2 regions of the Paenibacillus sp. FSL R7-0204 genome follow, and region 1 is predicted to be linked to the other one. Evidence: predicted binding sites of a transcription regulator. Region 1 holds the regulator's gene; the other holds the start of a gene.
The links. Region 1 encodes NrdR, which represses ribonucleotide reductase genes. Its sites were predicted from a motif close to AACACNATATATNGTGTT; they were not measured.
Positions count from the first base shown of each region.

Region 1 (5,585 bases):
GAGTACATGATTATAGGCTTAACCGGAGGCATAGCTTCGGGAAAAAGCACCGTGTCTGCGCTGTTTGTCCGCAAGGGAGCTGCACTGGTGGACGCCGATGTCATCGCCAGAGAGGTGATGCTCCCCGGACATCCGGTGCTGGCGGCAGCGGTGGAGGCTTTTGGAGACCGCATCCTGTTGCCTGACGGCTCGCTGGACCGGGCGGGGCTTGGCGAGATTGTCTTCCGGGACCCGGAGGGGCTCAAGACATTGAATAACCTGACCCATCCAGCAATCCGCAAGGAGATCAAGGACAGAATGTATGCGCTTGAGCAGGAGAATCCGCAGCGGCTGGTCATTGTCGACATTCCGCTGCTCTACGAATCAGAGCTGGATTCCTTGTTTGAGCAGATTATTGTGGTCTATGTTCCGAGAAGGGTTCAGTTAGCCCGCCTCATGGAGCGCAGCGGAATGAAGCTGGAACAGGCTGAGGACCGGCTGAGGTCGCAGATGGATATTGAACTGAAGCGCAGGAAAGCGAATTATGTGATCGACAATAGCGGTGATCCGGAGTCTGCAGAGCTTCAGGTTGCCCGGCTGTGGGACAGGCTGGGCCTGATATGATGAAGTGGCTGCGCAAAAAAAGAGTCCTGCTGCTGCTGTTTATCGGCTTCACCGCGATCCTGTTTCTCGGCTCCAACTGGATGTCATGGTTTTATCCTATTCATTATAAAGCAGAGATCCGCCAGCACAGCCGGACGTATGAGATGGACCCGTTCCTGGTGGCATCCATTATCCGTGTGGAGACCAATTATAAGACCGGACGCGAATCCAAAAAAGGCGCGCTGGGACTCATGCAGCTTATGCCGGATACCGCTAAGTGGGCGCTCGAAAAGGCCAAGCTCCCCGACGTGTCGCTGGAGCGGCTGAAGGAAGAGCCCTCATCCAATATTGAACTGGGCACCTGGTATTTGTCTACGCTGTCCAAGCAGTTCGACGGCAACCGTATAGCGGTCATCGCCGCCTATAATGCCGGACCCGGCAAGGTGCAGAGCTGGCTGGATGAAGGGCAGTGGGACGGGACAGAAGCCTCTGTGAAGGACATTCCGTTCGGTGAGACGCGTCACTACGTGCAGCGTGTGATTTATTATTATGATCAATACACCGAGCTCTACAGTGAGTTCTAGGGTGCTTATTACTTCTGCTGCTGTTATGTAAAAAGAAGCATCAAACGGCCGGAGGCCGTTCGATACTTCTTAGGCAAGCTTATGTCGCGCTTAACAGGTTATTATTTGTACTGACCTGCCAATTGCTGTTCAGCCAGGGTTACAAGACGTTTAGTGATGTAACCACCGATCGAACCGTTTTCGTAAGAAGTTTTATTGCCTTGGTATCCGTCTGGGGAGAGGGTGATACCTAGTTCCTGGGCAACTTCATATTTCAGTTGTTCCAAGGCACCGCGTGAGTTTGGAGCTACCAGGTTATTGGAGTTGTTATTTTGGCTCATTGCTGTTCACCTCCTATCGGTTGGTAACTGTATTATGCGCCGGACATGTCAGATTCATAACAACAAATAAACGGTGTTTTCTGGAAATTAAATGATGCCCGCATAGCCCTTGTGTATCAAGGGGCCGGGCCAACCCATTCTAATGATGAGGAAGTGAAGAAGCTTATGAAATGCCCTTACTGCGACCACACCAATACCAAAGTCCTGGACTCGCGACCGGCCAATGAGAATAAGTCCATTCGCCGCAGGCGGGAATGCGAGCTGTGCAGCCGCCGTTTCACCACCTTCGAGATGATTGAAGAGACCCCCCTGATTGTGATCAAAAAAGACGGCAGCCGTGAAGAGTTCAGCCGTGACAAAATTCTCCGCGGTCTGATCCGTGCCTGCGAGAAGCGTCCGGTCCCTGTAGAGCGCCTGGAGGTCATGGTATCCGAGGTGGAGAAAAGCCTGCGCGGCATCGCCCTCGCCGAGATCGAGAGCCGCCAGATCGGCGAGCTGGTCATGGAGCAGCTCTATCCTGTCGACGAAGTAGCCTACGTCCGCTTCGCATCCGTGTACCGCCAGTTCAAGGACATTAACATGTTCATGAAGGAACTGAAGGGACTGCTCTCCAAGAACACGGAGGAGCTGGACGGGCTGTAAGCTTCGCTGCTTAGGAGAGAAGGGTTCGATTGGAGTACAGGGGCTGGCCTTGAGGTTGAGAGGTCAGTTCCCGGGTGGAGCATCTTGTATCAAAATTAATTTCGAAAAAGTGTTGACACTGAAAGCAGATTTCTGTATTATATAGAAGTCGCCTACGAAACACATTGATGAATAAGCGGCTTGAGCTTATCGCTCAGATCAGATTTTAGAATACATAATGTAATTCTAAATTGGTTAAATTGTAAAAACATGGGGCCATAGCTCAGCTGGGAGAGCGCATCGCTGGCAGCGATGAGGTCAGGGGTTCGATCCCCCTTGGCTCCACCAATTTCATACGGACTCTTAGCTCAGTTGGTAGAGCAGTAGACTCTTAATCTATTTGTCCAGGGTTCGAGCCCCTGAGAGTCCATCACATGAAGAACGGCAGAGATGCCGTTCTTTTTTGCTGTTTCAGGGGATGCGGATGACTAAGTGGGGGAACCGCAAGGGTTTGAGGTCCATTCTCGAGCCGCGCCCCCCCCGGACCCCGAACCCCAACTGCGAAATATGGTTTCCGTCGGTATCCTTCGGTTCTAAATGTGTCTAAAGGATTGCTACGGACCCCACAGCCCTTATGTTCTCTATTCAGCATAATTAAAAGGGCTAACGGACCGTATCGCGCTTATTGCTTCTTCACCATCCATATATGAGATGAAATCTAGTAATAGCGCCATCTGAGTCCGTAAGCTTGGTAAAATTGTGCTTTTTGTAGAAATAGGCGCTCCTCGGTCCGTTACAGCTGATTGATACCTCTACTTCTCACGCTCACAGCCACGGAATTCAAGTGTTTTTGCCACATCAGCTTTATAATTCATGCGCCTAAACACACGTTAAACTCTAAGCTGATATGTTCGATAACGCTGCTGTCCTCCAGCAACATCCAGTAACTGCTGTTCAACCAAATGATGCAGAATTCGTCTGGAGTGTCTATCCGTTACCTTGAGATGCTTAGCAAGCTCCAAAGGTGTGAATGCTCTGAGCAGACGTCTTGCGTAACGAAGGGTCTCCGCTTCCAGCCAAGTTAATGTGGAAGAAACATCCGTCGCAATGAATTTGCCGATAAAAGACAACACCAATTGCTGACATTGCTTGGGTTCTTCGATAATTGAAGGATAAGCGATAGGAAGAAAAGTCCAACTATCAAGGGACAGTAAGCAATGCCGGCGGCATAAATCCTTGAATCGTCTGACATCCAGATCTCTGGCGTGAGGTCCATATCCTTGAATCTCAATCCCGCCTTTTGCATCTCCAGGCATATAAGCCAAGTCCAGATAGCGGTACCCGTTATTGAAATCGCGCACTTCCCATTCTGGAAACAAATGATCGAAATTAGCGATTGCCGGAAACCATACTTTGCGGAGAAATTCAACTGTTCCGTGGCCTAATCCTTTGCCGAGCAGCTCCTTTCGCCTGTGGCTGCTCTCATTCTTCAGATTGCTATCTAACCATTCCTCGTACTGCTGCTCAAATCGCGGCATCCGTACTCCTCCTCGTACACTCAACTGAGTGTTTATTTTTCCCGCAAAAAAGCCGCCTCAATACTCAACCTTCTCCAAGAATCTAACTTGGAAGGGCAGAGCATTAAAAGCGGCGTGTGCTTCACAACCTATGTTTCTTATTATAGCGCTACAAATCCAGGAATCAATAAGAGGCTTCTTTTTTGTAATCCTGATTACTTCTGTTATTCTCAGTGAAATATTCGGTAAGAAATGGATGCGTAAGTGGCGATGGGGAAAAAGGCGTTCTATTCTTCATAAGACATAACTATGGTTTGAAAATAAGGCTTAAATCCAAGCTTTATATAAAGCGCATTGGCTTCGTGGCTTGCTCTCAAGGTTGCTGTATGTACACCTGCGTTATGTAAATCATGGAGGGTTTTGAGGCACAGAGCGCTTGCAGCACCTTGATTTCGATACGGCTGCAGGGTAGATACAAACTCAATGGATGCCTGATTGCCGGTCTGCATGGCAGCCGAGGTAGCTATGGGAACACCATCCAGGTAAGCAAGATAAAAAGATAGCTCGCTGCGTGAAAGCCAAAATTCGTAATATGCCTGATTCAACATAGGCCAGCCATGCAGCGCCTCATTCACCACATCAATCCATAATGCAAATTCAGACGAAGACGTAACCCTGTGTATATGTAGTCGCGGATTAGCCTGCGGCAAGTTAAGGTGTGTTGCTAAATCTAGCGCCATACCCCATTCAGGCTTTTCAGGATCGGATAAATCCCTGAATCCTTTAGAGGCTAAGATAGCGGTTAGGTTTGCAGGCTTGGAGCTTGGCGGGATAAACCATATTTTTGGAAGTGCTCCTGTTTTCAAGTCAGGCAGCAGATTGTCAATATGCTCGCTTGCTGCATCCTCCTCAAGAGATACTTTAAAAACCAGTGAGGGGCCGGCGAAGCCAGGCAAAGGAGAAATCCATTCCACCTCCCCCTGATGATATTGCATATGTTCTGCCAACGCCAGGGTATGCAAATATTTGTCCATTCCCTGAGTGATGCAATTCACATAATAATCGTGATTCATAAATGACCTACCTCTATCGCTTCCCTAAGAGCAGCTTGTTCCGTAAGCGAAGTCCAATGTAGTTGAGCAGTACCTGCATCAGCAGGCTGTCTACTTGTGTGCCGGTGCCTTCGTATTGCAGCGACAGGTCAACAATGTTCTCTATACCTTGTAGCCTTACGTGAGCTATGCAGGCAGTCCGAGCGCCTTTTTCCTTGGCTTTCTTCAACTGCTGAACCTGATGAAGATTATACTGCGGCATATAGATCAAGCTGATGACCGCCGACTTTTCGTTCACACTGTCAACGGCATTGACTTGATAGTTGGGGTCGATGAACGCTTTGGTCTTTTTGCCCAGGAGCACCAGCTCCACCTGCAACCGCCATATCTCGGAATGCAAGGGAATGCCGATGAAAACGATCTCGTCACTGGTTTCGATCATGGACAGCAGCGAAGTGATCGCCTGTTCATCCAGTTGGCTGGTGGTTGCCTTAATCTTCTCGGCCAGCAGCTCGCCATAGGCTACCGGATCTATGTCCTCTTCCTTCACTGCAGGATAGTATTTGCCGTCATATTGATATTGCAGAGGCGACTTATCATAGATCATCCGGAAGCTTGAGAAGTTGTCATAATACATCTGCCGCATGAAGCGGCTGACCGTAGAGACAGAAATGTGGTTGGACTCAGCGAATTCCTGTATGCTTGAAGTCTGAAGCTGGTTATAGTTCTCCAGCATAGCTTTGGCAACATCAAAGTAAATATCATCCTGATCATAGGTGTTATAGCACTCCAGCAGTGCGAGAATATCTAACATGATGCACAGACTCCCTTAATAGTTTTGCTTCATTATAATCCGAATCCAATTCAGGAGAATCAGCAAAAATCGCCCATACCGGGTAAAGGTAGGGC
Region 1 is NZ_JBBOCA010000001.1:5,357,069-5,362,653, reverse strand. It holds gene coaE (dephospho-CoA kinase) at 7-603, shown strand; gene MKX42_RS23600 (lytic transglycosylase domain-containing protein) at 603-1,166, shown strand; gene MKX42_RS23595 (alpha/beta-type small acid-soluble spore protein) at 1,268-1,486, opposite strand; gene nrdR (transcriptional regulator NrdR) at 1,652-2,128, shown strand; tRNA gene MKX42_RS23585 (tRNA-Ala) at 2,380-2,455, shown strand; tRNA gene MKX42_RS23580 (tRNA-Lys) at 2,465-2,537, shown strand; gene MKX42_RS23575 (transcriptional regulator) at 2,998-3,645, opposite strand; gene MKX42_RS23570 (GNAT family N-acetyltransferase) at 3,912-4,697, opposite strand; gene MKX42_RS23565 (MurR/RpiR family transcriptional regulator) at 4,711-5,490, opposite strand.

Region 2 (5,585 bases), 3.3 Mb from region 1:
CAGCATCGATTGACTGCTGCGGATTGAGCGCTGGCTCGTTAAGTGATCTACTAGTTTGAATGTATCCTAAAAAAAGCCCCGGCAGCTTGTCCAAGCTGCCGGGTGCTCATTCTACATACCATCCAATAAATTGAACTTGTTATTTACAAATAAAGGGTGAGTGGTGGAGGGGGATTTTGGAACTGTAGGAGCGGAAGCGTCCGCCTTTGTATCCGGATTTCAACCGCGCACAGCGGTACAATTGAAGAAATCTGGATACAACAGCGGCCGGAAGTCCAAAACTTCTCTGGAGCCACGACTATCCCGGAATCGGAATGTACAAGTTTAAAACTTAAAATCCTCATCCCGCAAAGGCTCCACATTCATCGCCCGCACATACCCGTTACCCTTCTTCGAGAAGAAGTCATGCTGCTTCGTGTGGGTGCTGATCCCGTTCTGCACGATCGGGTTAATCTCTTCCTCATCGAACAGCGGATCATGGCCGAGGTTCATCATCGCCTTGTTGGCATTGTAGCGCAGGAAGGTCTTCACTTCCTCCACCAGGCCAATCGGGGCGTAGATCTGCTCGGTGTATTGCTCCTCGTTCGCATGGAGCAGACGCAGCAGGCCGACCAGGGTCTGGTAGACATCGCTCTGGTCTTCTTCGGACAGCTCCTCGAAAATTTCCTGGGCCAGCACGCCGACATAGACGCCGTGGATGCTCTCATCGCGCAGGATCAGGTCGATGATCTCGCCGCTGCAGGTCATTTTGCCCTGTCCGGCCAGATAGAGCGGGTAGAAGAAGCCGCTGTAGAACAGGTAGCTTTCCAGCAGGACCGACGCGGACATCGCCAGATAGAGGTCTTTCTTCGTCTCAATCTTTTGATAATACTCCGAGATCGTCTGGGCCTTGAACTGCAGGAACGTGTTGTCCTCCACCCAGCGGAAAATCCCGTCGATCTCCTCAGTCGAAGCCAGGGTGGTGAAAATGCTGCTGTACGACTTCGCATGAATCTGCTCCATCATGCCCATGAAGCCGAGGACCGCCTTGCGCTGCAAGCCGTCTACATGCTCCATAATCTGCGGCATGCCTACGCCGCCCTGAATCGTATCCAGCAGGGTCAATCCGCCCAGCACCTTCATATAAGAGTCCTTCTCGATCTCACTTAGCGTGAGCCAGGACATTTTGTCATCAGATAGTGGTATTTCGTCATCGGTCCAGAACTGCATAATATTCTGATTCCAGAACATCAGCGAGAAATCGTCGTCGGGACGGTTCCAGTTCACGGCTTGAATTGCGCTCATAATCGTATATTCTCCCTTTCTGTACCTGTGCCCCTCTTAGATGGAGCAGGCCAGGCATTCCTCGACAGACAATTTGTTGGTCCGGGTGTAGTACAGGGATTTCAGCCCTTTGTGCGCCGCATACAGGTAAGAACGGGCCAGCTCACGGGTGGTGACATCACTGTTCACATGCAGAACTGTTGAGATACCCTGATCGATATGAGGCTGAATCTCGGCAATCAGATCAATGACCTTGAACTGGTCCATCTGGTAGGCGGATTTATAATAGAACACATTGTCCGGACGCAGGTAAGGCATCGGGTAATAGGTGGTCGAGTTGGCATACGTGCGGGTCTCGATCTGCTCTACAATCGGCATGACGCTGGAGGTAGCATTCTGGATGTACGAGATGCTCGCAGTCGGTGCAATCGCCAGACGGTAGGCATGGTACAGGCCGTGCTTCATCACCTTGTCACGCAGCTCTTTCCAATCCTCTGTAGTAGGAATATAGATTCCCCCGAACAGCTCCTGCGCTTTTGCCGTAACCGGACGGTAGTCTGTAGTCAGATAACGGTCGAAATATACGCCGCTGGCGTAGTCGGACTGCTCGAATCCATAGAAGGTTTCGCCTGTCTCGGCGGCAATTTCCATGCTTTTCTCAATCGAATGATAGTTCATCGTCATGAAGAAGGTGCGTGCGAAATCACGGGCCTGCTCACTCTCATAAGCCACCTTGTTCTTGGCAAAATAACCATGCAGGTTCATTACACCCAGACCCACGGAGTGCATTTCCTTGTTCGCCTTAGCCACGCCTGGAGCGTTGGAGACAGTTGTCATATCGCTGACAGCCGTCAGTGCCAGCATGCCCTCATGTACGGATTCACGGATCTTACCGTGCTCCATCACGTTCACGATGTTGAGGGAAGCCAGGTTGCAGCTGATATCGCGGCGGATCTCGTCCTGCTGTCCGTAGTCGTTAATCTCCGAAGTCTCCTGCAATTGGAAAATCTCAGTGCACAGGTTAGACATCTTAATCTGACCCACACCCCGCAAGGCGTGAGCAGCGTTGGCATTGCTTTTGTTCATAATATATGGATAGCCCGATTCAAGCTGGATCATGGCGATCTTGGTCAGCATGTCGCGTGCGCTCATGGCGATTCTTTTCTTCACGCGCGGATCAGCAAGGAGGGTGTCATACATGACGTCCAGATCCATGTCATCCAGGTGCGTACCGTACGCCTGATAGACCGTGTAAGGAGCGAACACATGCAGCGGCTGATTATCCTGTGCGAGCTTGTAGAAGCGGTTAGGCACGATCAGGCCGATAGACAACGTCTTCAGGCGTGTCCGTTCGTCGGCGTTAATCTTCTTGCTGTCCAGGAACTCCAGTACATCCCAGCCAAAAATATTATAATAAGCCGCGCCCGAACCTTTACGCTGGCCCATTTGGTCCGCATAGGAGAAGCCGTCTTCCATGAGCTTCAGGACAGGCATGATGCCTTTGGCCGCATCCTCGACACCCTTAATCGTCTCGCCGCGCGAGCGCAGCTTGGACAGATTGACGGCAACACCGCCCCCGATTTTTGACAGCTGCATGCAGGTGTTCAGCACATAGTTGATCGAATTGAGCGAATCGTCCATCTCCAGCAGGAAGCAGGAGACCATCTCGCCGCGGCGGCTTTTACCGGCATTGAGGAAGGTTGGTGTAGCCGGCTGCAGGCGCTGTTCCATCATCGAGCGGGCCAGTGTGCGGGCAGTCTCTACGTTGCCCCGTCCCAGGTGCAGAGCCACTACCGCTACGCGGTCCGGATAATGCTCCAGATACTGCTTACGGTCATTGCTTTTGACGGCATAGTCGGTATAGAACTTGGAAGCCGCCATATAGGAAGGGAAGCGGAAATTATATTCATGGGCGATCCGGTAGACATCCTCCATCTCAGCAGCAGAGTAACGGTCATACAGGTCCTCGTAGTAGTCATTGGCGATCATATAATCAATCTTGGCTTTGGTATCTGTGAAGGTCAGGCTGCGCCGCTCCACATCCTGCATGAACTCGGCTACTGCCTCCTGGTCCTTATCCAATTGGAAAAAGCCGCTTTCGTCTCTCTTCATCAACATGTTGTTCAATTCAATATGCCGCAACCCGGTCCACCTCCTGTTTTATGCGCTGTACGTCCCCGAAGGTTCCCGACAATTCAAACTTGCCGACCACCGGTACGTTGTAACGCTGTGCAATTAAGTCTGCGCTGTGCGCGTATAGCTCGCCCCAGTTTTTGTTGCCGCTCGCGGCGATGCCCTTGAGCCTGGAATGGTTTCGTTCAAGGAATGTTGACACCTTCTCTGGAATCTGTCCAAATCCGGTAGTGTATGTAACAAGCACGTAAGGCTCGTCGATCGTCATATGCTCTTCGATTTGAACCGCCGGAAGCTTCAGTTTATTAATGAATCTTCTAACGTTGCCGGTCTTGGAATCGTAAGCAATCAACATGGCTCCTAACCTCCTATAACATGTAGCCCATTCTACTTGACAAATAAAGAATAGCGGTTTTACTAGATTTATGGGCTTAGCTCTTATATACACTATATTTAGTAATGCTTAATCATTTTATATACCATATATTGAAAAGTCAAGCGGTGAACAAGCCCTCACAGCCGCCCAAAATGCCTCTCTAAATCGCCAATCCCACGCCCCGCCTGCATTCTATTCTCTTATAATTAATTAGTATTTTTTTTAAGCATTTTGCTGTGCCGTGGAATGGTCCGAATCGGGCATTTGGAGAAGGGGAAGGGGCTGTGAATTTTGGCAGCGTTTTAATTAAATATATACATAAACAGGGAACCGTTTCTGTCCGTAGGAGTCTTATTAGGTGAGAGGGGAGAGAAGATGCAGAGTAAAGAACTAACGTATAGCATGACCTGTGCCTCATCGGTATCGCTTCGCGAGATGATGGAGACTTATGGACCGGATGTATGGAATTATGCTTTTTTCTTAACCCGCAGCCGGGAGCAGGCGAACGATATCAGCCAGGAGGTATTCCTCAAGGCCTACAAGAGCATGAGCAAGTACCGGGGACAGTCCACTCTGAAAACCTGGCTGCTCACCATTACCCGCAACACCGCATTCAGCTTACGGCGCAATAGCTTCTGGCGGAGGTTCACTCCGCTGGGCAGCCATCAGGATAAGGTCGGCACCTTGTCCGCAGAGCAAGAGGCTATCGGCAATCAGTACGCGAACCGCATCTGGGAGATCATCATGGAGCTGCCGGACAAATACAGAGAGGTACTTGTACTGGACATCCAGCAGGATCTGTCAGTCGCTGAACTGTCCGCGCTGCTTGGGATCGCACAGGGGACGGTCAAATCCAGGCTCGGACGGGCCAGAATGAAAGTGAGAGCAGCGATGAAGGAGGAAGACCTGTGAAGACAAGACAAGAGCATGAGCAAGTGAAGGTGATGAGCGGGGAGAAGGACTGGTACAAGCAAGCCGGGCGGAACCCGCTCGCAGAGCCGGGCTTCACGCCGCAGCTCATGGCGCGGATTGAAGAGGCTGCCCATGAATCCTCTAATCGTACAAGCGGCCGCCGCCGCTTCAGCCGTATGGCCGCCTTTGGCGGACTGGCAGCCATTCTGCTGCTTGGCGCGCTGGTGTGGCCGTTTGGCCCAGGGGCCGGACTTGATCCGGCAGAGAGGCTGGCAGCGGTCTTTAAGCCTAGCTCGGGAGCGGCTGTGGTGACGCCTTCGGCTTCTCCTTCGGCTTCTCCGCAAGGACTGGGCCTGTACGAGATATCGGCAGAGTTTGAATTAGGCGGTCTTAAGTACTATATGCCTCTTCCACTAGACCGCAATAAGGCTGCTGCGATGGCTGTTGAGACCTCTGCTGGAATTGTCTGGTCGCCTCCTCCGCCGATGGTTGACTATCTCAAGCCTAAATACACACATAATACAGAGCCGTATACTCTTTATCTGACTCCAAAAGGGCATGCACAGCTATCTAAGGATTCAGCACAGCGGTTGTATGTCTTTCCTTTATACGCTGGAGGGGCGCAGTCTTATTTGTCACTGGGAAGTTTGTTTGGAGCGGGAGATTATCTTTTATTTTCCAGCAGCAGCTATACTATTGGAGAGAATGAGAAAAGGTCACGGGCCAAGCTGTATGTGATGGATGTCAGACAGGCAGGAGAGGGTAAGATTTCTGTTCCCCGAGAATTACTAACCCTAGATGAGACGTATCAAGTCTATAAATCTTTTATGGCCGTTAATCCCGAAAAAGGAGAGTTTTTGGTTGTTTACTATACGGATGATGGAAGAGGCGGTTATACACA
Region 2 is NZ_JBBOCA010000001.1:2,021,705-2,027,289, forward strand. It holds gene nrdF (class 1b ribonucleoside-diphosphate reductase subunit beta) at 325-1,284, opposite strand; gene nrdE (class 1b ribonucleoside-diphosphate reductase subunit alpha) at 1,321-3,405, opposite strand; gene nrdI (class Ib ribonucleoside-diphosphate reductase assembly flavoprotein NrdI) at 3,392-3,751, opposite strand; gene MKX42_RS09055 (RNA polymerase sigma factor) at 4,148-4,684, shown strand; gene MKX42_RS09060 (hypothetical protein) at 4,681-5,585, shown strand, end outside.
Region 2: nrdI (class Ib ribonucleoside-diphosphate reductase assembly flavoprotein NrdI) is a predicted target of NrdR. The motif match lies at 3,840-3,857, and genes of this name have one in related genera.